2 regions of the Acidovorax sp. FG42 genome follow, and region 1 is predicted to be linked to the other one. Evidence: riboswitches for the same ligand, from Rfam matches in the RefSeq annotation. Region 1 holds a riboswitch; the other holds the start of a gene.
What was found. A riboswitch is a leader RNA that binds a small molecule or an ion and turns the genes downstream of it on or off. The one in region 1 is predicted to bind glycine.
Positions count from the first base shown of each region.

Region 1 (15,457 bases):
AGGTACAGGCGTTTGGACTCTGCATAGGTGGTCGCCAGGAAGGGGATGGAGTCCACGCCAAACAGCGGGTTCTCGTTGGTAGCGCCCGACAGGATGAACTCGGCCGAAGGCACCTGCCCGGTCTGCACCGCGCGCTTGATTTCGTTGGCCTTGTACAGCGAACCACCGGGGTGCAGGGTGATCTTGAGCTTGCCGCCGGTGAGCTTGTCCACTTCATCGGCAAACTGCTGCACGTTCTGCGTCTGGAAGCTATTGGCGCCGTAGCCGGTGGGCAGGTCCCACTTGACCTGGGCCTGGGCCGCACACACGCTGAGGGCAGCCGTCATACACAGTGCAAATTTTTTCATGGGGAGACTCCTGGGGTAAGCCGCTTAGAAGCTGGCGAGTTGGTGGTTGAGAAGATCGGTGATCAGCATGCAACCCGGGGCATGGGTGATGCAGAAGGCCGGTTGGGCGCTGAGGATGGCGGACTGGGGTGTGACACCGCAGGCCCAGAAAACAGGGATCTCACCGGGCATCAGCGCTACGGCATCGCCATAGTCGGGCCGGGACAGATCGGCGATGCCGATGAGAGCCGGGTCACCAATGTGCACCGGTGCGCCGTGCACATTGGGAAACCGCGAGGTGACCTGCACCGCCCGAATCACATCTGCTGCAGGCATGGGACGCATGGTCACCACCATGGGGCCACCGAAGGGGCCCGCCGGCTCGGTTTGCACATTGGTGCGGAACATGGCTACGTTCTTGCCTTCCTCGACGTGGCGCAGGCGGATGCCTGCCTCGATCAATGCGAACTCGAACGAGAACGAGCAACCGAGAACGAAGGTGACCAAGTCAGAGCGCCAGAGGCTGGCGATGTCCGCCACCTCTTCCGACATTTCACCGTGACGCCAGATGCGATAGAGCGGCACATCGCTGCGAATGTCGATGCCCTTGCCCAGTGAAGGCAAGGTGAACTGTCCGGGCTCACTGACCGCCAGCACAGGGCAAGGCTTGGGGTTGCGTTGACAGAACCGCAGGAAGTCACTGGCGAGCACCTCGGGCAGGATGACGACGTTGCCCTGAACATGGCCATCTGCAAGGCCACTGGTGTGCGATGTCCACAGGCCCTTGCGGATGGTGTCACGGACATGGATCGGGTTGCTGGCACCTTCAGGGCCAAACACCGCGAGCGAATTTTCTTGAACGAAGTCCACCGTTTTTCCTTGCATTGAGAAATGTCAATTGCATGACGTTGGGCAGATTGTGTTGGGGTGTGAACGACCCTGGCAAATTCAAAAAATTTCTATCACGTCATCGATTTTTTCCATGCACTCCATTGGGGAGATGCGAACCATCTTGGTGCCAAGGGAAAACCCCGAGAGAAAATTTACGGGTAAACCCTGACGCCACCGGACCATTGGAATGCCGGAGAAAAAAACGTATGCCGAGCGCACCCGCCAGGGTGCGTCGAGATGTTTTGACAGAAGGCTCAGCCCTTGCGAGGGCGGCGGGCTGGCGCGGGCTGTTGCTGCTCAATGAAGTCCAGCGCCGAACGCACCACGGCCTCCATGGCGGGCGATGAAGGGTCTTCGCGGTAGCTCACGTGAATGGGCAGTGGCCGCAATGCCGTATCGCACGCCAGGGCTCGCAAGTCAGGGAACGCCAGCAGGCGCTGCACTGCCAGACGTGGCAGCGTGGCCACGCCAAAGCCGCCTTGCACCAACTGCACCATGGCAGAAATCGACGAGATGGTGTGCACGCAACGCGGCTCTACCTGGGCCTGGCGCAACGTGTCGAGCAGGGACACGTGCGGCTGCGAGCCGCGCTGGAAAGTCAGGATGTCAGCGCCTGCAAAATCTTCCAGCGCATAGCGACGCTTGCGGTGCGTTTTGCTGTTGCCCACAAACACCATCTCCATGGGCGTCACCGCCTGGCTACGGATGCCATCCGCCGCCGCCGGCAGGGCCGCGAACACGGCATCCAGCGTGCCGCGGCGGACCTGGTCGAGCAACACCGGGGTGGTCTCCACCGTCAGCTCCAGCTCCAGCAACGGGTTGTCCTTGCGCAGCTGTTCCACCCACGGAATGAGCCATGAGTGCAAGACCGATTCGATGGCCCCCAGGCGGATCGACACCTCCAACGGTCCGCCCGATCCCATCTCGGATTTGAGCTGGCGCTGCAGCTCCAGCATGCGCTTGGCATACACCAGGAACCGGGCACCGGCCACCGTGAGTTTGAAATGCTTGTCGCGCCGGTCCAGCAATAGCACGCCCAGCTCTTCTTCGAGCGCGGAGATGCGGCTGGACATGGCGGACTGGGTCAGAAACAGCTTCTCGGCAGCGCGTGTCACGCTCTTGAGAGAGGCCACCCAGTAGAAGGCTTCGACAAAACGCAGGTTCATGGTGTTCTTCGGAAGGGCTGGGTGTGCTTTTACTCAAACAGCTCTGCGCACTGCCCAGACGGGCGCACTGCGATGGTGCGCGGTGTGGAAATCCAGCCGCCTTTTTCCGGCAGACACCGCGCTGTAAAAGCGATTGTGCCGTCGCATTTCAAGGTCACAACGCAGAACTGCTCGCAGTTGGGGCGCTGGCCAAAAGTGCGTTGCCAGTTATCTGCAAGAAATCTCCGGCGTCTTGCCACGCCACATGAACGGCCTACCCGGTGAACAAGGGCAGGTCTGCCTTCTTCAAGGTCCGCAGCACAAAGCTGGAGCGGCTGTGCCGTATGCCTTTAATCTTGTAGAGCTTCTCGCGCAGCAGGCGCTCGTAATCGCGGGTGTCCTTGACGACGATGCGCAGCAGGTAGTCGTAGTCACCGGAGACCAGGTGCGCCTCGATCACTTCGGGAATGCTGGCCAGTGTCTCGCCAAACTTTTCGAGTGTGTTGTCCGAATGGCTGTCGAGGGTGACCTGCACCAGTACCGTGTCGGCCAGGTCAAGGGACTGAGGATTGATGCGCACCGTGTAGCCCTGGATGACACCCGCCTCTTCCATCTTTTTGATGCGCCCCCAGCAGGGCGACGGGCTCAGGCCCACGGTCTGCCCTATTTCTTGCAGGCTGGCGCGAGCGTTGGCCTGCAAGACAGCGAGAATTTTTCTATCCAGTCGATCCATCGGCCTGATTATTCAGCAAATCATTCAGATGCAGAAAATTATTCTGCATGTTCAACAGAATGCGCCAAATTCAGCAAATTCATCTGCAGCACCCGGCGCATACTTCTTCCATCAAGGCGCTCTTACCGGAGCGCACAAATTGACAAGGCCCCGGCTGGTTACCGCCAGCACGGGGCCCTTGGCATTCCAGATGCCTCCACACACTGAATAGTGAATAGCCGCTTGCATCCGTCGGTGGCGTGCGGACTACGTACGGGCCTCAACCGCTCCGCTCCAAGGAGGTGTCGCCAATGCAACTGCAAACGCCGGGTGACCCAGTTGATAAGCACGCTTACCAGCACAAACCCGGATGCCTGCGGCCATGCTGCACCGCCATAATTTGACCAAGGCCAGGGGCGGCTCTGCCAGGAGCCCAAGTGCCCCAATCCCGTGCCCCAACATCAACAGGAGACACCATGCAATTGACCAAACTCGTCGTTGGACTGAGCCTCGCGCTCGGCTTTGTGGCCACCGCTGCTGCGCAGACCACCATGCGCATCAGCATCTCGACGGCCCAGAACTCCCACCAGGGTGTAGCCATCGACACGTTTGCCAAAGAGGTCGAAAAACGCACGGGGGGCCGCTACAAGATCCAGACGTTCTACAACGGCGCCTTGGGAGGCGAGCGCGAATCGATCGAAGCCGTGCAACTGGGCACCCAGGAACTGGCCTTCAGCTCCACAGGCCCTGTGCCCAACTTTGTGCCCGAGACCAAGATCCTGGATGTCCCCTTCCTGTTCCGCGACAAAGCCCATGCACGTGCGGTGCTGGACGGTCCTATCGGCCAGGACCTGCTGTCAAAGTTCGACGCCAAGGGTTTCAAGGCACTGGCCTGGGCCGAGAACGGCTTCCGCCACATGACCAACAGCAAGCGCGACGTGAAGGAGCCCGGTGACCTGAAGGGCCTGAAGATGCGCACCATGGAAAACCCCGTGCACATTGCCGCGTACAAGGGCTTTGGCATCATCACCACGCCCATGGCCTTCCCTGAAGTGTTCACGGCGCTGCAACAGGGCACGGTGGACGGCCAGGAGAACCCGCTGTCCGTCATCATCTCGGCCAAATTCGACCAAGTGCAAAAGCACCTCACCCTCACCGGCCATGTGTATTCGCCCTGCATCTTCGTGATGAACAAGGCAGCTTTCGACAAGCTTTCGGCAGCCGACAAGCAGGCCTTCATTGACGCAGCCAAGGAAGGCACCAAGGCCAACCGTGCACGTGTGGACGAAGACGACGCCAAGGGCGTGGCTGACCTGCGCGCCAAGGGCATGACCGTGATCGACAATGTGGACAAGGCCAAGTTTGTGGCGGCTCTGGCCCCTGTGAACGCCGAGTTTGAAAAGCAGTTCGGCAAGGCTGCCATCGACAAGATCCGCGACGTCAAGTAATTTGGGTCTTTGCTATTACCTTTGTAGCTAATAACGCCCGTAGCCATTGCGCTATCGGGCGTTTTTATTCTTGAGCCATCGCTGGTTCTGATCACCTCCTACCTGCCCATGGTCGGCATCGCCCCATGAAAAACGCTTTTCTTACCTTTGAGCGATGGACCACCTTCATCGCCATGCTGGGCGCTTGCGCCATGTTGACCCTGGCCTCGGCCCTGGGCATGTTCCAGATCGTGACGCGCTTTGTGCTGGAGCAGCCCGCCGAATGGACCGAAGTGCTCATCCGCTTCAGCCTGATCTGGATGGTGTTCCTGGCCATCCCGGCCGCGTTTCGCCAGGGCGCGATGGTGAGCGTGGACGTGCTGTACCGCTGGAGCCCGCCACGCATCAAACGGGTGCTGGACTGGGTGGTCGCACTGGCGGCCCTGGCCCTCATCGGCATCATCATCTGGTACGGCTGGGACTACGCGCAGCGCGGTGGGGTGCAGAGCATGGCCGGGCTGGAGTCCGTGTCCATGTTCTGGGCCTACCTCGCCATGCCGGTGGGGGGGCTTTTTTGCATCGTCGGCATCATTGGCAACCTCATTGATCCCCTGCGTATGGAACTGGAGACTGCTCAATGAACGCCGCGCCGAGCCGCCTCAAGCCAGTGAACGGCCCCCTTGGGGGGCAGCAAGGACATGCAATGCCGAGCGTGGGGGTCCAACTATGAGTTTGGTCATGATTTCAACGATGGTGCTGTGCTTTGCACTCACCGTCTCGGTGGCTGTGTCCATCGGTTTGGCGTCCATCCTGGGCATCCAGGCCTCCAACGCGAACATGCTCATCTCCGTCAAGGAGATGTTCGGGGCCATCAACAAGTTTCCGCTCGCAGCCATCCCCTTCTTCATCCTCGCGGGCAACCTGATGGAGACCGGAGGCATCTCGCGCCGTTTGGTGGAGTTTGCCAAGAGCATAGTCGGCGGCGTGCAGGGTGGCCTGCCCATGACCTGTGTGCTGACCTGCATGATCTTTGCGGCCGTGTCCGGCTCGTCGGTCGCCACCACGTTTGCGATTGGCGCCATCCTGATTCCCGCACTCATCAAGCATGGCTACCCCACCAGCTACGCTGCCGCGCTGCAGGCTACCAGTGCCGAGTTGGGCGTGATCATCCCGCCCTCCATTCCGATGATCCTGTACGGCGTGAGCGCCGAGGTGTCGATTGGTGAGCTGTTCATCGCCGGCTTCGGCCCCGGGCTGCTGATCAGCGCCGCATTGATGCTGTTTGTCTGGCTGTACTGCAAGTACAAGGGCTGGGGCAAAAACGACGGCGATGGGCGCATGCCCTTTGGCAAGGCCGCGCTGCAGGCGGGCTGGGCGCTGCTGATGCCGGTGATCATCCTGGGCGGCATCTATGGCGGCGTGTTCACCCCCACAGAGGCATCAGCCGTCGCCGTGTTTTACGCGTTGGTGGTGGGCATCGTCATCTACCGCGAGATCAAGCTCAAGGACCTGTTCGCCATCCTGCGCAAATCGGCCATCTCGTCGGCGGTGATCATGTTCATCATTGCCAACGCCGGCTTGTTTGCATTCCTCATTACGCGCGCGGGCGTGCCCGATGCCATCGGCCGCTGGCTGGAGGCGGTTCTGCAGTCCCCAGCCCTCTTCCTGCTGGGCGTGAACGCGGCACTGTTTGTGATCGGCATGTTCATCGAGACCAGCGCGGCGATCATCGTGCTGGCCCCCATCCTCGCGCCTGTGGCCATGCACTTCGGTGTGGACCCCGTGCACTTCGGCCTCATCATGGTGGTGAACCTGGCGCTGGGCATGATCACGCCCCCGTTCGGAGTGAACCTGTTTGCTGCCTGTACGGTGGCCAGAATCTCCTTGGACCGGATCATCAAGCACCTGCTGCCGTTCGTCGGCGTGATTCTGGTGTGCCTTTTGATCATCACCTACGTGCCATCGATCTCGTTGGCACTTCGGGATCTGATCTACGCAAAGTAGTTAGAATCGCCCGGTCAGGAGAGAGTGCTCCGTCTTGTCCCCAGGACGCGCAGCACCGCCGAAGGCGCAGGCACCCGCCGAACGCTCAGGCAAAAGGACTGGCAACCGCCCGCAGCGATGCGGGCGTTCCCTTGCTGGAGAGAGATGGCCCCACAGTAAAAATCTGTGTGCAGGCCATCCACCGAAGGAGCAAACCGTATGGCCAGCCAGGGCGCTGCGGTGAATCTCTCAGGTAAAGCGGACAGCAGGGCAAATCCCGTGGCCACCATTTGGCTGCGGCCCCCATTTGCCCCGGAGTTCCGCCATGTCAGCCACTGCCCCCCTGCTCACCACGCCTCTGAACGCCCTGCACATCGAGCTGGGCGCCCGCATGGTGCCTTTTGCAGGCTATTCCATGCCCGTGCAGTACCCCTCAGGCCTGATGGCCGAGCATGTGCACACCCGCACTGCCGCCGGCCTGTTTGACGTGTCGCACATGGGCCAGCTCAAACTCATTGGCGCCGATGCTGCCGCAGCGTTTGAAACCCTGATGCCCGTGGATGTGATCGACCTGCCCGTGGGCAAGCAGCGCTACGGTCTGCTGCTGACCGACGAAGGCACGATCATTGACGATCTGATGTTCTTCAACCAGGGCGTGGTGGATGGCGAGCCCACCTTGTTCGTCATTGTCAACGGCGCCTGCAAGGTGGGCGACATTGCCCATATCCAGGCCCACATCGGCCAGCGCTGCAAGGTGGTGCCCATGCCCGACCACGCCCTGCTCGCTCTGCAGGGCCCACAGGCCGTCACCGCCCTCGCCCGCCTCGCGCCCGGAGTGGAAAAGCTGGTGTTCATGACCGGTGGAGCATTCAACATTGCTGGCTGCGACTGCTTTGTGACCCGCAGCGGCTACACCGGCGAAGACGGCTTTGAAATCTCGGTGCCCGCTGCGCAGGCCGAGACGCTCGCCCGCGCCCTGCTGGCCCAACCCGAAGTGAAACCCATCGGCCTGGGCGCGCGCAACTCGCTGCGCCTCGAAGCAGGGCTGTGCCTGTATGGCAACGACATCGACACCACCACCACGCCCCCCGAAGCCGCGCTGAACTGGGCCATCCAGAAGGTGCGCCGCACCGGTGGCGCGCGTGCAGGCGGCTTCCCCGGTGCCGACAAGGTGCTTGCACAGATCGACAACCCCGCCACCCTGGCGCGCAAGCGTGTGGGTCTGGTCGCGCTGGAACGTGTGCCGGTGCGCGAGCATACCGAACTGCAGAGCACGGACGGCCAGAAGATCGGCGAAGTCACCAGTGGCCTGCTGGGCCCCACGGTGAACGAACCTGTGGCCATGGGCTACGTCACGCCAGCTTTTGCCGCCATCGGCACCCGTGTCAACGCCATCGTGCGCGGCAAGGTGGTGCCCATGGAAGTGCGCGCCATGCCGTTTGTGCCGGCCAATTACTACCGCGGCTGATTTCATCAGCGAAGCGCAGAAGCTGCGCCCGCTTACATTGCAGATTCCTTTACTTTTTTCCTTTGCTTGAGGAGCTTCCCATGACGATCAAATTCTCCAAAGACCACGAATGGATCAATGCCGCTGACGCTAACGCTTCGGTGGTGGGCATCACCGTCCACGCGCAGGACGCTCTGGGCGACGTGGTGTTTGTAGACCTGCCCGAAGTGGGCAAGAGCTTTGCCCAGGGCGAAGTGGCAGGTGTGGTCGAGTCCGTGAAGGCCGCCGCCGATGTGTACATGCCCGTCTCTGGCGAAGTGGTCGAAGTGAACGAAGCCCTGCGTGCCGACCCATCCCTTGCCAACAGCGACCCGCTGGGCGCTGGCTGGTTCTTCAAGGTCAAGCTGGCCGACGCGAGCCAACTCGACGCCCTGCTGGACGAAGCTACCTACACCGAGTTCGCCAAGAACGCCTGATCCCTGCTGACTCAGAGGGCATGGCGCCGGGCCATGCCCGGCCCGCCGCCCTGTCGCGTGCGCGCTCTATTCCCGGCACCGCCCCCAACCCGCTGCGACCTACGAGACTGCCCCATGCTGATGCAATCCGCCACCCCCCTTGGCGCGCTTGAAAACGCCACCGAATTCCTGCCCCGCCACATCGGCATCGACGCGGCCGACGAAGCGCACATGCTGTCGGTGATCGGCGAGGCCTCGCGCCGTGCGCTCATCGAATCCATCGTGCCGCGCTCCATTGCACGCAGCCGGGGCATGGACCTGCCTGCGCCGCTCACCGAAGCGGCCGCATTGGCAGAACTCAAGGCCATCGCGGGCAAGAACCAGCTGCTCAAGAGCTTCATCGGCCAGGGCTACTACGGCACGCACACGCCCGGCGTCATCCTGCGCAACATTCTGGAGAACCCCGCCTGGTACACCGCCTACACGCCCTACCAGGCCGAAATCTCCCAAGGCCGCATGGAGGCCCTGGTCAACTTCCAGACCATGGTGTGCGACCTGACGGGCATGCCGATTGCCAACGCATCCATGCTGGACGAAGCCACCGCCGCCGCCGAGGCCATGACGCTGGCGAAGCGCTCGGTCAAGAGCAAGAGCAACGTGTTTGTGGTGGCGGGCGACGCCCACCCGCAGACCATTGAAGTCATCCAGACCCGCGCCAAGCCCCTGGGCCTGGAAGTGCGCCTGGCCAATTCGGCCGAAGAATGGAACACCCTGCTGGACGGCGACTACTTTGCCGTGCTGGCCCAATACCCCGCCACCAGCGGCCGCATTGACGACCTGCGTGCCGACGTGGAAAAGGCCCATGCCAAGCAAGCTGCCTTCATCGTGGCGGCCGACCTGCTGGCGCTCACCCTCATCACGCCACCCGGCGAACAAGGTGCCGACATTGTGGTGGGCACCACCCAGCGTTTTGGCATGCCCATGGGCGCCGGGGGCCCCCACGCTGCCTACATGGCCTGCCGCGACGAATTCAAGCGCAGCATGCCTGGCCGCCTGGTGGGCGTGAGCGTGGACGTGCATGGCAAGCCCGCCTACCGCCTGGCCCTGCAAACGCGCGAACAGCACATCCGCCGCGAAAAGGCCACCTCCAACATCTGCACGGCCCAGGTACTGCCCGCCGTGATCGCCAGCATGTACGCCGTGTACCACGGCCCCGAAGGCCTCAAGCGCATTGCACAGCGCGTGGCTGCCTATACCGCCGTCCTGGCCCAGGGCCTGAAGCAGCTGGGCGCCCCAGTGCGTGAGCAGGCGACCTTCGACACGCTGAGTCTGCACACCGGCGCCGCTACCAAATCCATAGCTGCTCGCGCAGTGCAGATGGGCGCCAATCTGCGAATTTACTTTGAAGAGTACCTGTGCATCTCGCTGGACGAGACCACCACACGCGCCGACATCGAGCTGCTCTGGAAGATCTTCGCCAAGGACGGCCAGGCGCTGCCCACCTTCGATGCGTTTGAAAAGGGCGTGGAGCCGCTGATCCCCACCGAGCTGCGCCGCGCAAGCAGCTACCTGACGCACCCGGTGTTCAACACCCACCACAGCGAGACGGGCATGCTGCGCTACATCCGCCAGCTGTCCGACAAGGACCTTGCACTGGACCGCAGCATGATCCCGCTGGGCTCGTGCACCATGAAGCTCAACGCCACCAGCGAGATGATCCCCATCACCTGGCCCGGGTTCGCCAACGTGCACCCGTTCGCCCCCGCGGACCAGCTGGTGGGCTACAAGGAGCTGGACGAGCAGCTGCGCGCCTGGCTGTGCCAGGCCACGGGCTACGCGGGCATCAGCCTGCAGCCCAACGCGGGCTCGCAGGGCGAATACGCTGGCCTGCTGGCCATCAAGGGCTACCACGAGTCGCGTGGCGAAGGCCACCGCAACATCTGCCTGATCCCCAGCAGCGCACACGGCACCAACCCCGCCAGCGCCCAGATGGTGGGCATGCAGGTGGTGGTGACGGCCTGCGATGCCAATGGCAACGTGGACCTGGTGGACCTGAAAGCCAAGTGCGAACAACACAGCGCCAACCTGGCCGCCGTGATGATCACCTACCCCAGCACGCACGGCGTGTTCGAGACCAGCGTGAAAGAGCTGTGCGCCCTGGTGCACAGCCACGGCGGCCGCGTGTACGTGGACGGCGCCAACATGAACGCACTGGTCGGTGTGGCCGCCCCCGGCGAGTTTGGCGGCGACGTGAGCCACCTGAACCTGCACAAGACCTTCTGCATCCCCCACGGCGGTGGCGGCCCCGGCGTCGGCCCCGTCTGCGTGGTGGAAGACCTTGTGCCCTTCCTGCCCGGCCATGCCACAGCGGGCGTGGCAGGCGGCGTGGGCGCCGTCAGCGCTGCCCCGCTGGGCAACGCTGCCGTGCTGCCCATAAGCTGGATGTACATCCGCATGATGGGCGCCGAAGGCCTGCAGGCGGCCACCGAAACCGCCATCCTGAGCGCCAACTACATCAGCGCACGCCTCAAGGACCACTACCCCACGCTGTACGCGAGCGAAAACGGCCATGTGGCCCACGAGTGCATTCTGGACCTGCGCCAGCTCAAGGACACCAGCGGTGTGATGGCCGAAGACGTGGCCAAGCGCCTCATTGACTACGGCTTCCACGCGCCCACGCTGAGCTTCCCGGTGCCCAACACGTTGATGGTGGAGCCCACCGAGAGCGAAACCCTGTTTGAGCTGGACCGCTTCATCGACGCGATGATCGCCATCCGCGACGAGATCCGCCAGATCGAAGCAGGCAAGCTGCCGCAGGACAACAACCCGCTCAAGAACGCCCCGCACACCGCAGAAAGCCTGCTGAGCGGCGAGTGGAACCGCCCCTACACCCGCGAAGCGGCTGCCTACCCCGTGGCTGCACTGCGCAGCAACAAATACTGGTCGCCCGTGGGCCGCGTGGACAACGTGTGGGGCGACCGCAACCTGAGCTGCAGTTGCATCCCGGTGAGCGACTACGCCTGACCCTGCCATAGCGACCCCGGCGGCGCGTCCGCTGCCGTGGCTCTTGGCCTTCCAAGCCCTGGCGCTCGCGTGCCCAGGGCTTTTTTCGTGGTGCCGCTCCCACAGGCCGTGGCACGAACGCGCATAAGATCGCGGGCTGCGTTGTGATTCACTCTTTCAGGAGCCCCCTTTGCGAAACCTCTTGTGCCTCTTGCTCGCCACCGTTGTGATGGCCCCCGCCGCCATGGCCCAGACCTCCAAGCCCGTCACAACGGCCAGCGGCTTGATTTATGAATCACTCAAAGACGGCACGGGCGAATCGCCCAAGGCCACCGACACGGTCAAGGTGCACTACAAGGGCACGTTCCTCGACGGCAAGGAGTTCGACAGCTCCTACAAGCGCGGCGAACCCACCTCGTTCCCGCTCAATCGCGTGATCCCTTGCTGGACCGAAGGCGTGCAGCGCATGAAGCCCGGTGGCAAGGCCAAGCTGACCTGCCCACCTGCCATCGCCTATGGTGCAGCCGGTGCGGGCGGCGTGATTCCCCCCAACGCCACGCTGAACTTCGAGATCGAGCTGATCTCCGTCGGCCGCTGATCCCATGCTGCTGAAGGTCGGCGACCTCGCGCGGCGCACCGGGCTCACGGTGCGCACGCTGCACCACTATGACGAGGTCGGACTGCTCAAGCCCTCGGGCCGGTCGGACGCAGGGTACCGCCTGTACAGCCAGGCTGACGTGCAGCGGCTGCATGGCATCCAAACCATGCGCCAGATGGGCCTGGCGCTCAGCGACATTGCCGAGCTGCTGGCGGGCGACGGGGTAGCACCCGAGCGCATCATCGGCCAGCAGATCCGCGCGCTGGACCAGCAGATCACCCAGGCCACAGAGCTGCGCGGGCGCCTGACCATGCTGCGCGACGGTCTCATGGCGGGTGCCGAGCCCGACATGGGCAACTGGCTCGAAGCGCTGGCGCTGATGACGACCTATGGCAAGTACTTCAGCACCACCGAACTCAAGCAGATCTTCACCAACTGGAGCCTGATCGAGGCCGACTGGCTCATTGTGAAAGACTTGGTGCGCAGTGCCATGGACCGCCAGCTGCCACCCGATTCGCCCGAAGTACAGGCATTGGCCTACCGCTGGATGGCGCTGATGCTGCACTGGATGGGGGGCGACCTCGATCTGCTGGAACGCTGGGGCCACATGTTCCGCACCGAGCCCAGCGCCCAGGGGCGCAACCATGCGCCGCCCGGTGACATGATTGCCTATGTGGAGGCCGCCATCGATCTTCGCCTGGCATTGCTGATGAAATACCTGACCCGCGACGACCTGCGTACGCTGGGCCATGTGCCGCACACCGCCTGGTCGGCGCTGGAACGCGATGTGCAACAGTTGCTCGACCGCCAGATACCCACCCACCACGCCGACGCAGCGGCTGCGGCCCTGCGCTGGAACGCGCTGTTCAACCAGCTGACACGCAACGATGCGCAATTGCGCCACAAGCTGCTCACGGCGTCGGCCAACGAGCCGCTGTTGCAGGCCGGCTCGCCGCTGAGCGCGCCTGTGCGTGCCTACCTGCAGGCAGCGCTGGCACAGGCGATGCCAACGCCTACTTGGACCGCTGCAGCTGCCGCCCCTGAGGCGGCCACACCGTCGCCAAAAAGCCACTGAAAGTGCTTGACCCTCACGCAACGTGAGGCCTCACAGTCGGTCCCCATGAACGGATCGACACCCTCTTCCAGCAGCTCCGGCCCCACCCGGCGGCTGCACGCGCTGGACAACCTGCGCGCCACCATGATGTGGCTGGGCATCGTGCTGCATGTCTCGGTGCTCTACATGAGCCGGCCATCGCCCCTGCCCTGGCACGACGACCAGTCCAGCCCCATGGCGGACCTGCTGGTGGCGGTGATCCATGCCTTTCGCATGCCCTTGTTTTTCATCCTCGCCGGGTTCTTCGTGGCGGCACTGGTCCAACGGCACGGGCTGGCTGGCATGGTGCGCAACCGGCTGCGCCGCCTGGGACTGCCCTTTGCGCTGTTCTGGCCGCCGCTGTTCGTGGGCTGCGCGTTGCTCGGGCTGATGTTCCTGCACCGCATGGCCTATGGCACCTGGGGCGTGGACCGTAGCTTGCTATCCCGGGGCCCCAACGTGCCCCAGGGTCCGCCCACCATGCACCTGTGGTTCTTGTGGATGCTGTTGTGGCTGGCGCTGCTGACGCCCGTGGCATGGACAGCGGTGCGAGTCTTGCCACACAAGATGCAGCAGGCCCTGCAACGCAGCGCCCTCTGGCTGGGTGGCACGCCCACCGGTCTGCTGGCGCTCACCCTGCCGCTGGCCTGGATTGGCGCGGGCTACGACCACGGCATCGTCACGCCCAGCGGTTCCTTTCTGCCGCCGCTGGCGGAATGGATACACAACGGACTGTTTTACGGCTTTGGCCTGTGCCTGTATGTGCACCGCAAGGCGCTGATGACACGCTATGAACGGCACTGGCCTGCGCTGGCGGGCCTGGGGCTGGTGGGCTTTCTGCTCACCGCGCTGCTGGCAGAGGTGCTGGCTCAGCCCGAGGCATCGGCCTTTGTGCTGGTGCTGGTCACCGGGGCGTTTACCGATCTGCTGGCCGCGCCCGTATCGGCCACGCGCCACCTGCAGTTCTGGATGGCGCTGGCCTACAACAGCGCGTCGTGGCTCTGGAGCTTTGCGTTGATCGGGCTGTTTCTCCGCCATGTGGGCCAGCCCCGCGCCTGGCTGGCCTACCTGGCCGACAGCTCGTACTGGGTGTACCTGGTGCACCTGCCACTCACGATCGGCCTGGGTGCGCTGCTGTACGGCCTGCCTATCCCAGCCCTGGCCAAGATGCTGATCAACGTGCTGGCCACAACGGCCCTGTGCCTGACCAGCTACCACCTGTTTGTGCGTTTTACCGCGGTGGGCCGCTTGCTCACGGGGCGCACGCACACCCGTCATTCTTTGGGAGACCTCGCTCATGCGACCTGATACCTCACCCCGTCCTGCCCCCTTACCCGGCGCAGGCCCTGCAACCCCACCCGCAGACCCGCGCGCCGCGCTGCTAAAGGACCGCAACTTCCGCTGGATGATTGGCGGCTCAGCCCTGTCCATGCTGGGCGACCAGTTCACGCTGATCGCGCTGCCCTGGCTGGTGCTCCAGATGACGGGCGACACGCTGGTGCTGGGCACCGTGCTGGCCCTCATCAGCGTGCCACGCGCGCTGTTCATCCTGATCGGCGGCGCGCTGGTGGACCGCCATTCGCCCAAGCAGGTGCTGATGATCACCAAATACGTCAACCTGGTGCTGCTGGCCGCGCTGGCTGGGCTGGTGTTTGCTGGCACGCTGTCGTTGTGGATGGTGTATGCGCTGTCGCTGGGCATTGGGTTGGCCACGGCCTTCAGCATTCCGGCCGGCACGGCCATGATGCCGTCGGTGGTGGCACGCCCCCAGCTGCAGGCCGCCAACGGCATCAGCCTGGGCCTGCGGCAGCTGACGATGTTCCTGGGGCCCTTGCTCGCGGGGCTGTTGATTGCACTGTTTGGCGCCGGTGGCGCGGCCCACACCGCTGCGGATGCGCCAGCACACGCCAACGCCACTGGCATCGGCATCGCCTTCGCGCTGGATGCGCTGAGCTTCGCCGTGTCGGCCTGGACGCTGTCCAAGGTGCAGCCCCTTGTAGGCCTTGCGGGCCTTTCCGCCCCCACGGTCGCGCCACAGGCGGTGCTCGCATCGGTGGCGCAGGGCCTCGGTCACTTCTGGCGTGACAACGAGCTGCGCACCTGCTTTTTGTACTGGAGCGCCATTGCCCTGTTCATCATGGGTCCCATCCATATCGCCATTCCGGTGCTGGCCAGCAGCAGCCCCCAGCTCGGTGCCGCCGCCTTCGGCATCATCGTGGGCGCCCATGGTGCGGGCACGCTGCTGGGCATGGTGGTGTCGGGCATGGTGCCCCGGCTGCGGTTCGGCAGCCTGGGCATGACCATCCTGGCGTTCGACGCCATCATTGGCGCGCTGTTCATGCCGCTGGGCCTGATCACCGCCGTGTGGCAGGGCGCG
Region 1 is NZ_JBMDJM010000023.1:50,412-65,868, reverse strand. It holds gene ACODSM_RS20465 (TRAP transporter substrate-binding protein) at 1-347, opposite strand, end outside; gene ACODSM_RS20460 (putative hydro-lyase) at 372-1,166, opposite strand; gene ACODSM_RS20455 (LysR family transcriptional regulator) at 1,472-2,383, opposite strand; gene ACODSM_RS20450 (Lrp/AsnC family transcriptional regulator) at 2,637-3,095, opposite strand; gene ACODSM_RS20445 (TRAP transporter substrate-binding protein) at 3,551-4,522, shown strand; gene ACODSM_RS20440 (TRAP transporter small permease) at 4,648-5,142, shown strand; gene ACODSM_RS20435 (TRAP transporter large permease) at 5,228-6,505, shown strand; glycine riboswitch at 6,511-6,616, shown strand; glycine riboswitch at 6,630-6,760, shown strand; gene gcvT (glycine cleavage system aminomethyltransferase GcvT) at 6,810-7,952, shown strand; gene gcvH (glycine cleavage system protein GcvH) at 8,033-8,407, shown strand; gene gcvP (aminomethyl-transferring glycine dehydrogenase) at 8,522-11,410, shown strand; gene ACODSM_RS20415 (FKBP-type peptidyl-prolyl cis-trans isomerase) at 11,619-11,987, shown strand; gene ACODSM_RS20410 (MerR family transcriptional regulator) at 11,992-13,062, shown strand; gene ACODSM_RS20405 (acyltransferase family protein) at 13,108-14,388, shown strand; gene ACODSM_RS20400 (MFS transporter) at 14,378-15,457, shown strand, end outside.

Region 2 (15,457 bases), on a different contig from region 1:
GCCAAGCTCATCGGCCCGGACCTGGGCCCTTTTGCCTGGCGGCAGTTTGCACTGCCCGTGCGGCTGGAGGCGGGCACCCATGTGCTGGCCAGCCGCGCCACCGACACGGCGGGCAATGTGCAGGCCGAGCAGCGCGAGGAAAACCTGGGTGGCTACAACAACGCCAGCTGGCGCGACCACGCTGTCACCGTGACCGTGGCCTGAGATGGGTGGGAGCAACGGAGCGCGCCGCCTTGCAGCGGCGCTGTGGGCCGCTGGCGCCTGTACGTCGGCTGCGGCCGCCGATCCCGCCGAACTGGCGCGCGGCAAGGAACTGTTCACCAAGATCCAGCCCGCCTGTGCCGTGTGCCACACGCTGCAGGCTGCCGGTGCCGAGGGCCAGGTCGGCCCGGTGCTGGATGAGCTGAAACCCGACGCGGGCCGCGTGTTGCGCGCGCTCAAGGCAGGCATCGGCGTGATGCCGTCTTATGCCGAACGCATGAGCGAAAAGGACATGTTGGCCGTGGCGCAGTTTGTGGCGCACGCCACAGGCGCGGCCAAGTAGGCGCAGCTTTTCGCACCGGTTGCAGCGTGGCCTCGCTGCAACCGCCTGCAACCGCGCGCTGCCTCAGGCCGCTGTGCGCGACGGCACCAGCGCCGCCCCGGCTGCGCGCCCTTGCAGCCCCTGGAACGCAAACTCCACCTCGGGCACGCGGCCACTCACGATGTCGGCCAGCGCCTTGCCCGAGCCGCAGGCGTGCGTCCAGCCCAGCGTGCCGTGGCCGGTGTTGAGGAACAAATTGCCCACTTTGGTCTTGCCGATCAGCGGCACGTTGCTGGGCGTGGCGGGGCGCAGGCCGCTCCAGAACTGCGCCTGGGTGGTGTCGCCCGCGTCGGGGAAGAGCTGCTCCACTCGCCGCACGATGGCCTCGCAGCGCACCTGGTTCAAGTGGCGGTCATAGCCATTCAATTCCGCCGTGCCCGCAATGCGCAGGCGGTCGCCCCGCTCGCTGGTGTAGCGCGAGAACACGAGCTTGAACTCGTCGTCCGTCAGGCTCACCTGGTGCGCCTTGGCCGCGTCCTTGACCGGCATGGTCACCGAGTAGCCTTTGGCCGGGTAGATGGGCAGCGGGATGCCCAGCGGCTGCGCCAGCAGCGGGCTGAACGAGCCCATGGCCAGCACAAACGCATCGCCGCGCACGCGCTCGAAGCGGCCTTCGGCATTGGTCACTTCCACATGGTCAATGCGGCCACCCACCTCGCGCAGCGCAGTGATGTGGTGGCCCATGCGGAACTGCACGCCCGCCGCCTCGCACAGCTTGGCCAGCTCGCGCGTGAACTGGTTGGCGTCGCCGGATTCATCTTCGGCCGTGAAGGTGGCGCCCGCCAGCTGCGGGCGGATGTGGGCCAGGGCAGGCTCGATGCGCACGGCCTCGTCAGCACTGATCACCTGGCGCTCGCAGCCCAGCGCACGCATCTGCTCGGCCGGGGCCAGCGCGCCGTCAAACTCCTTTTGGTTGGTATAGAAGTGCAGGATGCCCTGCGTGCGCTGGTCGTACTGGAGGCCAGTGGCCGCGCGCAGCTGCTGCAGCGTGTCGCGGCTGTAGGTGCCCAGGCGCACGATCTGCTCGATGTTGTGGCGCGTGCGTGCGGGCGTGCAGTTGCGCAGGAAGGACAGGCCCCACAGCCACTGGCGCATGTCGGCGCGCAAGCGGAAGAGCAGGGGCGCATCTTCCTTGCCCAGCCATTGCAGCACCTTGAGCGGCGCACTGGGGTTGGCCCAGGGCTCGGCATGGCTCACCGAAATCTGGCCGCCGTTGGCAAAGCTGGTTTCGGCGCCGGGCGTGCCCTGGCGGTCGATGACGGTCACCTCGTGACCGAGTTGCGAGAGGAAATAAGCCGAAGTCACGCCGAGCAAGCCGGCGCCCAAAACGATCACGCGCATGATTTTCAAAGCCTTTCTGGGCTCTGGCGCTAGAACAATATGCGCTGGCAGCTATGAATTCAATAGCGTGCAGCTGGCGCATGAATGCCCTAGCTGCCGCTCCCCCTGTCCTTGGTACCTGAGAGATTCACCGCCACCCACCCGGGCTGCGGCTTGCTCCTTCGGTGCGCTTCGCGTTGCGCGAGGCGGCTCTCCAGACGGCTTTGATGAATGGTGCAGTACGGGACCTGAGCGTGTATGGGAGTTTGCGCCTTCGGTGCAGCGGTGGCCTGTGCCTGCCGTGCTCTCCTGCGAGGCCGATTCTAGGGGGCAAGCCTGTGCGCCGGATCAACTCCGGTGGCTAATGGGGCGCAATCGTTGCTGATGCAGCGGGGCGGGGCCGATGGGGGAAGGTGCCGATAATCCCGCCGACCCCTTGCACCACGGAGAGTTTTTGCCATGTCCCCCACCGCTTTGGACCCTGCCGCCAGCGCCGCCGTCATCACCCAGGCCCGGGAAGGGCGCACGCCCCGCCCGTTGGACTTTCCCGCAGGGCTGCGCCCGCGCGATGCCACCGAGGCCTATGCCGTGCAAGACGCGGTGGTGCGTGCACGCGGGCACATCGCTGGCTGGAAGGTCGGGGCTGCGTCGCCCCAGGCGCAACCGGCACGCGCTGCACTCACCCGCGATTCGGTGTGGGTGGCTGCAGCGGGCGAGCCCGTGTTGCTGGCTGCATCTGGTTTTGCCGTGATGGGGGTGGAGGCGGAATGGGTCTACGAACTGGGGGCCGACCTGCCCGCCCGCGCCACCCCCTACAGCGCCGCCGAAGTGCTGACCGCCGTGGCGTCGGTGCGGGCCGCCATCGAGGTGTGCGACACGCGCTTTGCTGCCTGGGCGCAGCAGGGCGAGTGGAGCCGCCTGGCCGACCAGGCATGCCACGGAGCGCTGATTGTGGGGACTGGCACCGACGAAGTGGCCACCGCACAGCCCCTGGCGCAAGCGGTGACTTTGTCGGTGAACGGGGCCGTGGCCGTGCAACATGCCACCTGGGGCAACCCGGCGGGCGACCCGCTGCGCATGCTGGTGTGGCTGGCCAACGAAGGCGCGCGCAGCCTGGGTGGACTGCGCGCGGGGCACTGGGTCACCACCGGGTCATGCACCGGCACCGTGCTGGTGGCGCCGGGGGCTGAGGTGGTGGCCGACTTTCCCGGGCTGGGGCAGGCGGTGTTGCACCTGCCATAAAGGCACAGGGCCTGGCGCCCTGGCTAGCCAGCGGAGCGTCGATCAACGATCAGTTGCGGCGCGGGTTGTCCGGCTGGTGGTCGCGGCGGTTGGGCACGCCGTCGCCGTCACGGTCGCGGTCATTGCGGTTGGCAATGCCGTCGCCATCGCGGTCCCAGCCGCCCCGGTGCAGCTCCCAGCGCCCGTCGCGCTGCTCCCACTGGGGGGTGCGATAGCGGTAGCCTGGCCGCACCTTTTCAAAGTGGCCTGCCACCCACACGTGGCGGTGACCCCGCCAGTCCCAGTAGCCAGGCACCCACACCTGTCCCTTGCGGGCGTGCGGAACGGCTTCGCGGCGGGGTGGCGGGGGTGCCGGGATGACGATGCCCTGCTGTGGGCCCGACTGCACGATCACAGTGGCTTGCGTGGCGGCCTGGGCCGGTGTGATGGCCCCTGTCAGCGCCGTCAGCGCCGTCAGCGCTGTCACGGACAGGGCCGCTGCAGTGAAGGTGTTGCGCAAGAAAGTGGCGTGGGTCATGGTGAACTCCTTGTCGTGTCTGGCCGACCGCAGGCACTGCCTGCGTCGGGCCGGGTGTTGCGTCTGTGGCCTCATCGTGGCCGGTGGGTGGTGGCGCGTCTGTCAGTCGGACTGCCCATTGCCTGTCGGCGCGCGCAGCGGTCCCACCGGGGTGGATCAGCGGCGGTAGGGGTTGTCCGGGCGCTGGTCGTAGCGGTTGGGCACGCCGTCTCCGTCACGGTCCCGGTCGCGGCGGTTGGGGATGCCATCGCCATCACGGTCCCAGCCGCCGGGCTGCATGTTCCAGCGGCCGCCGTGTTCCACCCAGCGGGGCTCGCGGTAGTGGTAGCCGGGGCGGGCCTTCACCCAGTAGCCCTGCATCCACACATGGCGGTGGCCACGCCATTCCCAGTGGCCGGGCACCCACACCATGCCGCGGCGCGGGTGCGGCGCCACCTCGTAGCGGGGTGGGGGCGGCGCCTGGTACTGCACGCGCACTGGGGCGGGTTGCTGGTAGACAGGCGTACCTGCCTGGATGACAACGGTGGCGCTGGTCTGCGCCTGCGCCGCGCTCGCGGCGCCCAGCGACAGCAGGGCGATGGACACAGCGGCAAGTGCTTTGCGGGCCATAAGGTTCTCCTCAGATGTGATTCCTTGCGGAACCGGAGACTTCATGGTGCGCACGCTGCGTCAAGCCGGTGTAGTCCCATTGCGAAGCTTTGTGAAGTTGTGTTGCCGACTTCGGAGGCAAACGGTTGCCGTGTGATTTTTGTCACGCCTGCTCAGGCATCCGGCGTCGGCGTCTCCCATCCATCCGCCCGCGATGGCTTGCTTCAGCGCCACCACACCAGCGTCGCAATCACCAGCAACGCGCACCACGCCGGGTGTCTGCCATGCGTGGCAAAGAACACGAGCATGCCACTGGCCAGGGTGGCAATGCCCACGGCGTCGGCGGCCCAGGCGCCCAGGGCCGCGTCCCAAGGTGCGGTACCCAGGCGCCAGAGCAGGGCGCTCAGTGCCCAGCACAGTACCGAGGCCACATGCCAGGTGCCCCACAGAATGCGCAGGTGCGGGGCGTGCAGCAACTGCTGCGCCGTGCCAACCTCCGCGCGCCCCGCCGTCTGGCGGCCCTGCGTACGCAGCCTGCGAAACAGTAGAAGCTCTCCCAGCACCGAGTGCGCCACACCCACCAGGGCCAGCCCGGCTGCCGCCAGGGTCAACGCGGTGTTCGCGGTGTTTGTCATGGGTGAACGGCCAGCGCCTTGTGGGCGCGGGTGTGCACCCGGGCACCCAGCCGCGTCAGCAGGTGCATCAGCCCCATCCACATGCGTTCGAACGCGGGCATCTCGCCGGGGATCTGGGCGAGGTGCTGGCCCAGCACGCGCTGGTGCTGGCTGGGGGTGATGGGCGGCGGTGTTTTGGTGCCAAAGTCAAACACCGGCTGGGTGAAGGGCTCGATCTGCCAGGCCTGCATCTCGGCCAGCGCGGGGGCGAGTTCAGTGGTGTAGGCCTGCACGGTCAAGTCCTTGCGCAAGAGCCCCAGCGCCTGGTAGGCCTGCAGCACCTGTGCGTTGCGCGTGGGGTCGGTAGGGGCGCGCAGCAGGGCAGACCATGCCTGCACCACCTGCGCACGGAATGCGCTGGGCAGGGCGCGCGTGCAGCCAAAGTCCAGCACACCCACCGTGCCATCGGGCGCGAACAGAAAGTTGCCCGGGTGCGGGTCGGCATGTACCTGCCCCAGCACAAAGATGCAGTGCATGAACCAGTCCCACAGGTGCTGCCCGGCCTGGTCGCGCAGTGCCTGCGGTGGCTGTGTGGCCAGCCAGGCTTGCAACGGCAGCCCGGGCACAAACTGCTGCGTGAGCACCTGGCCGCGCGTGTGCGAGAGGATGGGCTGCGCCATCACCACGCCCGGCTGCGCGGCATGCTGGGCAAACCATTGCAGCTGTTCGGCCTCCTGCAGGTAGTCCACCTCGCGCAGCAGGGTGGCCTCGATCTCGGTCATCACGCTGTCCAGCACGGCATCGGTGGGCAGCGGCATGTCGGTGTGGGCCAGTGCGCGCAGCGCGGCGCGCATCAGCTGCATGTCGCTGGCAATGGTGGCGGCAATGCCGGGGTATTGCACCTTCACGGCCACCGTGCCGTGGCCAGCAAGTTGCGCGCGGTGCACCTGTCCCAGGCTGGCGGCGGCAAACGCGGTGGGCTCGAACTGCTCGAACAGCGCCTCGGGCTCTTGTCCGAAGGCCTGGCGGAACACGCGTCCCACCAGCGCGCGGTTGAGCGGCGGGGCCTGGTGGTGGGCGCGTGCCAGTTCGCTGCGCACGCCGTCGGGCAGCAGGCCCGGGTGCATGCTGAGCAACTGCGACACCTTGAGCGCCGAGCCCCGCAGCTGTCCCAGCGCGCCAAACAAAATGCGGCCCAGCGCGGCCTCGTGCTCGGCCTGTGCCTGGGCCGAGCGCTTGCGCGTGCGGTGTCCCAGCTCCGCCATGCCGATGCGCGCGGCCGCGAGCCCCGTGATGGCGCTGCGCGCCAGCTTGCCGGTGCGGGGTGCGTTTGCGTCAGTTTGGGCCATGGTCTGCCAGGCGCTGCGCCGTGCAGCGTGCAATCACGCGGTGGATCGGCGTGATCACCGCCATGTACGCATGGCCCAGCGTGTTGTGGATGTGCACCACGGTGCTCAGCACCACGCGGGGCGCGGTGCCGGGGGCGGCGGGCTGTTTGCAGATGGACACCTGCACGTCCAGGTGCTTGTCGTCCTGGCCCATCACCACCTCGGTGTCGCTCAGGTGCCGGATGCGGAAGATGCCGACACGGTCGCCCACGCGGTAACTGCGCGCGTCGCGCAGGGATCGGCCACTCGCGGGCGGGTGGCCGTCGTCCAGCTGGCCCAGGTCCTTCAGGCCCACCAGGCGCACGGCCTTGTTGCGTACGAACATGAGGGCGCGCGTCCATGCCGGGGTGCGGGCCGCCACATCCAGCCACGACTGCAGGGCCGAGCGCGCGGGGTGCCGGTCGGCCACCTCGTAGGCATCAAAAAAATCGGCCCCCGGCAGCGTGGCGTGGATGGCCGTGCCGGATGGCACCTGGGTAGCGTGCGCGGTGGTGGGGGCGGCCGGTGTAGGGGGCGCGTTCATGGTGCGCTCTTTCTTTTGCGGGGCGTGGCGGGGCGGGGGGCGGTGGGGGCCTCCGTGGGGCCGGCGGCCGCCCGGGGTTTGCGGGGTGCACGCGCAGGCTGCGCAGTTTTCGGGGCGAGGTCTTCGGCCGCGGCCCTACCGGCAGGGGGTTGCGATGCCCTTGCTGCGGGCGCGCTGGCCATGGCCTGCTGGGCCATGTGCAGCATGCCCATCAGGCCGCTGCCGTGTTGCACCATGCGGGCCATCTGGCTGCGCAGCACAAAGCCGCCCAGTTGCAGCACGCGGTTGACAAGCCCACCGCGCAGCGCCTGCACCAGCACGCCCAGCGACAGGTCCACCAGCTGCGTGGTGTCGGCAAATTCGTCGGAGGTGTCGGCCAGCCAGTACGTCACCACGCCTGCGAGGTAGTCGGTGTAGAGGCTACCTGCCAGGCCCTTGAAGTCGCAGGGCTCGATCTCGCCGCTGGCCTCGGCCGCCTCCAGAAAGCTCGCCACCGCCTCGCGCAGGCTTTGGCGTGCTGCCAGCGGCTCGGCCAGCATCGACAGCGGCGAGCGCCGGGCCAGGCCGCGCACCTGGGCCACAAACTCGCGGTCGGCCAGCAGGCGCTCCAGCACGGCATCGGTCAGGCGCTGCAGCTTTTCTTGCAGGCCGTAACCCGCAAAGCCCGGTGTCTGCAGCGTGTCGGCCAGCGCCTGGTGGGCCACATCGTCCAGGTAGCCCAGAACGATGCGGTCCTTGGTGGGGAAGTATTTGTAGATCGTGGCGTCGCCAATGCCGGCGGCGCGTGCGATGTCTTTCATCGTTGTGCCGTCAAAGCCCTGGCGGGTCATGAGGTCCACCGCGCTGGCCACGATCTGGCGGCGCGTGGCGTCTTGCTGCTGGCGGGTGGTTTTCATTTGACTATTCTTAAATTGATTGAATATGCAATTTAAAGAATAGTTATTTCTGTTTATGGCGTCAAGCCACCTCTTGGCAGGCGCAAGCAGGGGTTTTGAGGCGTTTTTAGCATCAAGCGCAGGTATTTCATGCGTTGATAGCTATCAAAAAGATAGTAAATGGAGGCTGATTCATGGCGCTGCGGCCAGTTCCTGCACCTGTGAGGCGGCCGCTGCGCTTAACCAAGGGCAGGAGTTGGCTTGCAGCGACTGCTGCCGCTTGCAGGGGCCCGCGAAATCGGCGGGAGGCTTACCGCCGCATGCTTGCAAACGCCTCGAACTCCCAGCTGCGCATCGCCAGCAGCAGGGTGTAGCCCTCGCGCTCGCGGTCGGGCAGCTTCTGGTCGGCCAGGTGCTGCTGGGCAAAGTCCTGCGCCACGCGCTGCATGCGCTCCATGAACGCGGGCGCCAGGCTGCGGCTGATGTTGCCGTGCACCAGCAGCACGCCTTCGCCCGGGCCATCAAAGCCGCCTGCAAAGTAGTCCAGCAGCGCGTGGTCCCGGAAGTAGTTCATCACGGGCCCATGCGGGCGCCAGCGGAAGGTCTTGGCCAGCTTGAGGCGGTAGCGGTTGAGCGGCCGCAGCTCGATGATGCCGATGCGGTCCAGCTGCGCCAGGTACTTGATGCCCTCGGCCTCGGTCAGGCGGTAGTAGCCCGTCACCTGCTCCAGCGTCCACTGGCTCAGCACACAGATCGCCATCAGCAGCAGCTTCTTGTCGGCCACCACGGCCTTTTCCTGCTCGTGGGTCAGCTCTTTCAGCAAGGGCTGCTCGTCGGCCACGCGCCTTGCCAGATCGGCAAAGTCCAGCGCCAGTGCGCGGCAGATGGCGTCGATGCGCGATAGCGGCATGTCGCCCCTGGCCAGCATGCGCTTGACGCTGGACTCGGCCATGCCCAGCGCCTGCGCCAGATCGGCGTAGGTCATCTGCGCGGTCTTGAGTTCCTTTTTCAGGGCGGTGACGAGGTCGGCGGTCGTGCTCATGGTGAGGGGGCTCCTGGGTATCGATTATCAATACCCGAAGGTGCGTGGGTAGCCCCTTGCGCGACTTTTTGAGGCCACCGATGGCGCCGCTACCCACACTGCGCGGCATCGTTCACTTTCTACGGTGTGTGTGATGTCTTCTTCTCCTGTGACTCCCCCTCGTGCGCGCGGCCTGGCAACGCTGTCGCGACTGTCGGGTGCCGAAACCGGCCTGTTGCTGGGCGCGGCTGCGCTGCTCGCCCTGGCGTTGTTCGGCCCCGTGCTGCCCGCCAGTGCGCACCAGCATGACTTTGCCGACCTGCGCACGCTGTGGGGCATTCCCTGCGCGTTGGATGTGTTGAGCAACTTGGCCTTTGCCTTGGCAGGTGCATGGGGTTGGTGGGTGCTGCGCCGCGTGCCGTCGGCCGCGCTGGACGCCATCTCCCGTGCGCTGGCTGCCCTGTTCTTTGGCGGGCTGCTGTGCACCGCCGCAGGCTCTGCTCTGTACCACTGGCAGCCGCAGGACGCGGGCCTGCTGTGGGACCGCCTGGGCATGGTGCTGCCTTTTGCGGGGCTGCTTGGGCTGGCGGCGGCCAGCCGGGTGAGCGCGCGGGCGGGCGTGGCCGCTGCAGGTGCGGTGCTGCTGGCGGGGCCACTGGCCGTGTGGGCCTGGGTGCACACCGGCAACCTGCTGCCGTGGGCCGTGGTGCAACTGGGTGGCCTGCTGGTGGTGCTGGCGCTGGCGTGCCTGCCACGCCGCGTTGGCGGACTGGCGCTGCACCTGGGCGTGGTGGTGGTGCTGTACGCCCTGGCCAAGCTGCTGGAGGCGGCAGACCATTCGGTGTTCGAGGCCACAGGCGGATGGGTGTCGGGCCACAGCCTCAAGCATGTGCTGGCGGCGGGCGCCGCCTGGCCCGTGATGACGGCATTGGGGTCGCTGGTGGCTTTGCGCCACAGTGACGCGGCGGTGATGCCGCGGGTCATGCCGTCCGGGCAGAATGGCGCCCACGCCGTGGGTGTCGCCCGCAGATCCGGCGCATGAAGCGCAGGTCCGGAAAATTCCAACAAGCCAACCCATCGGAAACGAGGAGAAACGCATGAGCCCCGACACCGCCTCCACCAGCGTGGCCCCCGCACCCACGCACGAGGACCCGAACCAGTTTGCCCTGCTGCGCCAGCGGCGGTTTGCCCCCTTTTTCTGGACGCAGTTCTCCGGCGCGGCCAACGACAACCTCTTCAAGTTCGCCTTCACGGTGATGGTGACTTACCAGCTCAGTGTGGACTGGCTGCCGCCCGCGATGGCGGGGCTGGTGATTGGCGCGCTGTTCATCCTGCCGTTCCTGCTGTTCTCGGCCACGTCCGGCCAGCTCACCGACAAGTACGACAAGACGAAGATGATCCGCTTCGTGAAGAACCTGGAGATCGCCATCATGCTGGTGGCGGCCGTGGGTTTCATCGGGGGCAACATCCCCATCCTGCTGCTGTGCACCTTCTTGATGGGCGTGCACTCCACGCTGTTTGGCCCGGTCAAGTTTGCCTACATGCCCCAGGTGCTCAACGAGCGTGAGCTGACGGGCGGCAACGGCATGGTCGAGATGGGCACGTTTGTGGCCATCTTGCTGGGCAATGTGGCCGGTGGTTTGCTGGTGGCATTGCCCGGCATCGGCCACACCACCGTGGCCGTGGCCTGTGTGGTGGCTGCACTGGTCGGGCGCGCGGTGGCGCAGTTCATTCCCTCGGTGCCGGCCACCGACCCGGGGCTCACCATCAACTGGAATCCCTTCACCGAAACCTGGCGCAACCTCAAGCTGGCGCACGAGAACATCGTGGTGTTCCGCTCGCTGCTGGGCATCAGCTGGATGTGGTTCTTTGGCGCGGTGTTTCTGAGCCAGTTCCCCAGCCTGGCCAAGAACGTGCTGCATGGCAACGAGCAGGTGGCGTCGCTGCTGCTGGTGGTGTTCTCCATCGGCATTGGTGTGGGCTCGCTGCTGTGCGAGGTGCTGTCGCGCCGACACGTCGAGATCGGCCTGGTGCCACTGGGCGCCATCGGCATGAGCGTCTTTTCCATCGACCTGTACTTTGCATCGCGCAGCCTGCCGCCTTCCGAGATCATGGGCCTGGCCGCCTTCATGGCCCAGGGCGCGCACTGGCGCGTGATGCTGGACCTGGCGCTGCTCAGCCTGTTTGCGGGCCTGTACAGCGTGCCCATGTACGCGCTGATCCAGATGCGCAGCCAGCCCACGCACCGCGCGCGCATCATCGCGGCCAACAACATCCTGAACGCGCTGTTCATGATCGGCAGCTCGCTCATCGCCGGCGCCTTGCTGGGCGCGGGCTTCACGGTGCCGCAGATCTTCCTGTTCACCGGCCTGGCCAACGCCGTGGTGGCGTTCTACATCTTCATGTTGGTGCCCGAGTACCTGCTGCGCTTCATCGCGTGGGTGTCTTCCCGGTTCGTGTACCGCTTCAAGGTGCAGGGCGATGAAAACCTGCCGTCCACCGGCCCCTCCATCCTGGCCTGCAACCACGTGAGCTTTGTGGATGCCGTGCTGCTCATGGCCGCCAGCCCGCGCCCCATCTACTTCGTGATGGACCACCGCATCTTCCGCGTGCCGGTGCTGGGCTGGCTGTTCCGCCTGGCCAAGGCCATCCCGATTGCGCCCTACAAGGAAGACCCGAAGACCTATGAAGCGGCTTTCGACCGTGCTGCACAGGTGCTGCGCGAAGGCGATCTGCTCGCCATCTTCCCCGAAGGGGGCATCACCAAGGACGGACAGCTGCAGGAGTTCAAGGGCGGCATCATGAAGATCATCGAACGGGCGAAGGCCGAGGGTGTCGAGGCCCCGGTGATCCCCATGGCGCTGACCAACCTGTGGGGCTCGTACTTCAGTCGTATTGAAAAGGGCGGCGCCATGGTGCGGCCGTTCCGCCGGGGCTTCTACAGCCGCGTGGGGCTGAATGTGGGCTCTGCCGTCGCGCCGACCGAGGTGCAGCCCACGCTGCTGCGCGAGCGGGTGCAAAAGCTGCTCGCGGCATGAGCTGCCAGTCCCTGTGCGGGGCGTTTCAGATCAGTGAGAGCCTGGCCAGCCGCGCCAGGCGTTCCTGTTCCTCTTGGGCTGTGGAGCTGGGTTGATCAGCCGTTGCGAAAAAGAAAGCTGTAGGCGTTCAACGCCGGCACCCCTCCCAGGTGCGCATACAGCACGCGGGAGCCTTCGGGGAATTCGCCGTTGCGCACCCTGTCGATCATCCCGTGCATGGACTTGCCTTCGTACACCGGGTCGGTGAGCATGCCCTCCTGGCGCGCGCACAGGCGGATGGCTTCCAGTGTGCCTTCGTTGGGCAGGCCGTACTCGGGGCCGCCGTAGCGCGTGTCCAGCACCACATCCTCGGCCGTGATCTCCTGGCCCAGCTCCACCAGCTGTGCGGTGTTTTGCGCGATGCGCAGGATCTGCGCGTGCGTCTTCTCGGGCTTGGCTGATGCGTCGATGCCGATCACCTTGCGCGCCCGACCGTCGGCGGCAAAGCCCACCACCATGCCCGCCTGCGTGCTGCCCGTGACCGAGCACACGACGATGTAGTCAAACTGAAAGCCCAGCTCCTTCTCCTGCTGGCGCACTTCCTCGGCAAAGCCCACGAAGCCCAGGCCGCCGTAGGGGTGCTCGGAGCAACCGGCTGGAATGGGGAAGGGCTTGCCGCCCGCCTTCTTCACGTCTTCCATGGCCTGCTCCCAGCTGGGGCGGATGCCGATGTCGAAGCCCGCAGCGTCCAGCCTCACGTCGGCGCCCATGATGCGGCTCATCTCGATGTTGCCCACGCGGTCGTACACCGCGTCGGAGTAGTTGACCCAGTTCTCCTGCACCAGCACGCATTTCATGCCCAGGTGCGCTGCCACGGCGGCGACCTGGCGCGTCTGGTTGGACTGGATGCCGCCGATGGAGACCAGCGTGTCGTAGCCGCCTGCGATGGCTTCGGGGATCAGGTACTCCAGCTTGCGCGTCTTGTTGCCGCCGAATGCCAGGCCGCTGTTGCAGTCCTCGCGCTTGGCGTACAGGTGCACCTTGCCGCCCAGGTGGGCCGACAGGCGGTTGAGGGGCGTGATGGGCGAGGGGCCGAAGGTGAGCGGGTGGCGGGCAAATTTCTGCAGGTTCATGGCGGTGTTCCGGTCGGTGAAGAGGAGTCGCAAGCGGGGGGCTTGCAGTGCCTTCATCGTAGAAAAACACGCGCATCAAGTGGTTGCAAAAATTGTCAAAATTTCGGCGTTTAAGTTTTCTGAAAGAGAATGCAAGCAGAAAATATTTCTTCAAATTGTTTATGTACGCAACAAAAGTTCGTGCCAAGAATGCACCACAGGCCGATGTCTCTGCCGAACTGGACCGTACCGACAAAGCCATCCTGCGGCAGCTGCAGCGTGATGCGTCGCTGTCCAATGTCGCGCTGGCCGACAAGGTGCATCTGAGCCCGCCCGCCTGTCTGCGCCGCGTGGAGCGCCTGCGGCGCCTGGGGCTCATCGACAAGGTGGTGGCGCTGCTCAACCCCCAGGCCGTGGGGGCGGGCATGCTGGTGATGATTGGCGTGGTGCTGGACCGCTCCACGCCCGAGTCGTTTGCCGAGTTTGAAAAGGCAGCGGCCAAGGTGTCGGGCTGCATGGAATGCCATGTGGTCACCGGCGAGTTCGACTACTTCATGCTGGTGCGCACGCGCGACAACGACAGCTTCAACCGCTTGCACGCCGAGCAGCTGCTCTACCTGCCGGGGGTGCGTCAGGTGCGCTCGTTCATGGTGCTGCGCAACGTGCTGTCGACCACCGAGCTGCCACTGGCGGTGTAGCCGTCTGCCTCTATTCGGTCACTGGTCACTGCGCGCCGCGCAGCCGCCCCATCATGGCCGCCCAGGCCGGGCCGCCAAACACGTTGACCACCAGCCCCGCCATCAAGAGCCCGGCGCCCGCAAAGTGCACGGGCAGCAACTGCTCGCCAAACGCCACCCAGCCCGCGGTCAGGCCCACCACGGGCACCAGCAGCGTGAAGGGCGCCACGCGATTCACGGGGTAGCGCGACATGAGGTAGGTCCACAGCCCGAAGCCCAGCAGCGTCGAAATCCACGCGATATAGGCCACGGCGGCCATCGATTGGAAGGACAGGTGCTGCACGGCCGTCCACACCGTGGCGGGCCCGTCCAGCCACAGCGACAGCGCCACAAAAGGCAGCGGCGCCACTACGCTGGACCAGACGATGAAGGCAAACTGGTTCATCGGCCCATACCGCCCCACGGCACGCGTGACGATATTGCCGCAGCCCCACATGGCGGCTGCCGCCACGGTCAGCGCAAAGCCTGCCAGGGGCATGGAGGCGCCATGCGCGCTGCCGATCAGCGCCAGCCCGCAGCCCGCCAGCGCCAGGCCTGCCACCTGGTTGCCATGCCATTTTTCGCGCAGCCACCACGCCGCCAGCAGCAAGGTGAAGAACGACTGCGACTGCAGCACCAGCGAGGCCAGGCCCGACGGCATGCCGATGTGGATGGCGGTGAACAGCAGCGCAAACTGGCCCACGGCCATGGTCATGCCGTACAGCAGGTACAGCCGCAGGGGCACCTTGGGAGGCTTGACGAACAGCAGTGCGGGGAAGGCTGCGAGCAGGTAGCGCAGCGCGCCCAGCAGCAGGGGCGGCACTCCGGCCACGCCCACCTTGATGACAGCAAAGTTGAGGCCCCAGACCACGATGACGAGCAGGGCCAGGGCGAGGTCGCGGGGGCGCAGGGCAGTGTTCATGCCCTGCATTCTCGGGGATGGAGCGGCCCGGTGGCCGGACGTTTCAGGACCAGAGTGGAACGAAAACAGACCAGACCATGGAGAAATTCCGAAGGCGTTACGCTGGCTCGACTGCGAAGCTCAGCCCCGCATTGGCCTGCAGCCGCGCGATCAGCCTATCACCCAGCGCGGGCGCTGTGGTCCAGATACCGCCAGATGTCTCGGAAGCATCCTGCAGCAGGCACACCGCTGCTTCGGTGATCATCTTGGAGGTGGACCCATAGCCCGGGTCGCGGTCGCCCTTCACGCCCACGCGCAGGGTGTGGCCTGCGTCGTCGGTGCCCAAAAACAGCACATCGTAAAAGCCGTTCTCGCGTTCCTCGCGCGAAGGGCCTTCGCCCGGCTTGGGGCCTTTGTCCGAACCCAGCGACTTGTCGCCCGCCACCGCATTGGCGATGGCCTCGCCCTTTTCGCCAGGGCCGGTGATGAGCATTTCGTCGTAGACAAAATCGGTGCCGTAAGCGTGCTGCAGCAGGAAGTTGGAGCGGTGTACGTTGCGCGTGTTGATGGCGGCCATCACGAACGGTGCCACCCACACGCCTTCGCCCAATGCTTCGTCCACCATGGGCTTGTTGCCCGACGGCTGGCGTGGCCCCTCGAAGCCGGGCGTGAGCGAGAACGGGTTCTTCAACAGGTCCAGCACGCCGGGCTGGGTGGCGGCTGCGGCCATGGTGGCCTTGAGGCTCGCGGCGGTGCCGCCCGAGAAGGTGCCCTTCATCTTGCGTACCCGGCCGCGCACGCGGGGCGCCGGGTGGCCGAAGCGGTGGCGGAATTCCTTTTGCAGCAGGAACACGCCCAGGTCGAACGGAATGGAGTCAAACCCGCACGAGAACACGATGCGCGCGCCACTGGCTTTGGCGGCGGCTTCGTGCGCGTCGATCATTTGGCGCATCCAGGCGGGCTCACCGCACAGGTCCACATAGTCCACCCCGGCCTTGGCGCAGGCGGCCACCAGTTCGTTGCCATACAGCTGGTACGGG
Region 2 is NZ_JBMDJM010000004.1:126,217-141,673, forward strand. It holds gene sorT (SorT family sulfite dehydrogenase catalytic subunit) at 1-204, shown strand, start outside; gene sorU (SorU family sulfite dehydrogenase c-type cytochrome subunit) at 206-544, shown strand; gene ACODSM_RS06470 (D-amino acid dehydrogenase) at 608-1,924, opposite strand; glycine riboswitch at 2,020-2,131, opposite strand; gene ACODSM_RS06475 (2-keto-4-pentenoate hydratase) at 2,363-3,145, shown strand; gene ACODSM_RS06480 (YXWGXW repeat-containing protein) at 3,195-3,662, opposite strand; gene ACODSM_RS06485 (YXWGXW repeat-containing protein) at 3,819-4,271, opposite strand; gene ACODSM_RS06490 (hypothetical protein) at 4,475-4,885, opposite strand; gene ACODSM_RS06495 (ABC1 kinase family protein) at 4,882-6,213, opposite strand; gene ACODSM_RS06500 (DUF2867 domain-containing protein) at 6,200-6,775, opposite strand; gene ACODSM_RS06505 (TetR/AcrR family transcriptional regulator) at 6,772-7,671, opposite strand; gene ACODSM_RS06510 (helix-turn-helix domain-containing protein) at 7,961-8,692, opposite strand; gene ACODSM_RS06515 (hypothetical protein) at 8,826-9,713, shown strand; gene ACODSM_RS06520 (MFS transporter) at 9,769-11,709, shown strand; gene ACODSM_RS06525 (1-aminocyclopropane-1-carboxylate deaminase) at 11,805-12,821, opposite strand; gene ACODSM_RS06530 (Lrp/AsnC family transcriptional regulator) at 12,983-13,498, shown strand; gene ACODSM_RS06535 (EamA family transporter) at 13,524-14,426, opposite strand; gene ACODSM_RS06540 (saccharopine dehydrogenase family protein) at 14,536-15,457, opposite strand, start outside.
Region 2: linked by a shared signal. The riboswitch ahead of ACODSM_RS06470 (D-amino acid dehydrogenase) and the one ahead of gcvT (glycine cleavage system aminomethyltransferase GcvT) in region 1 are both predicted to bind glycine.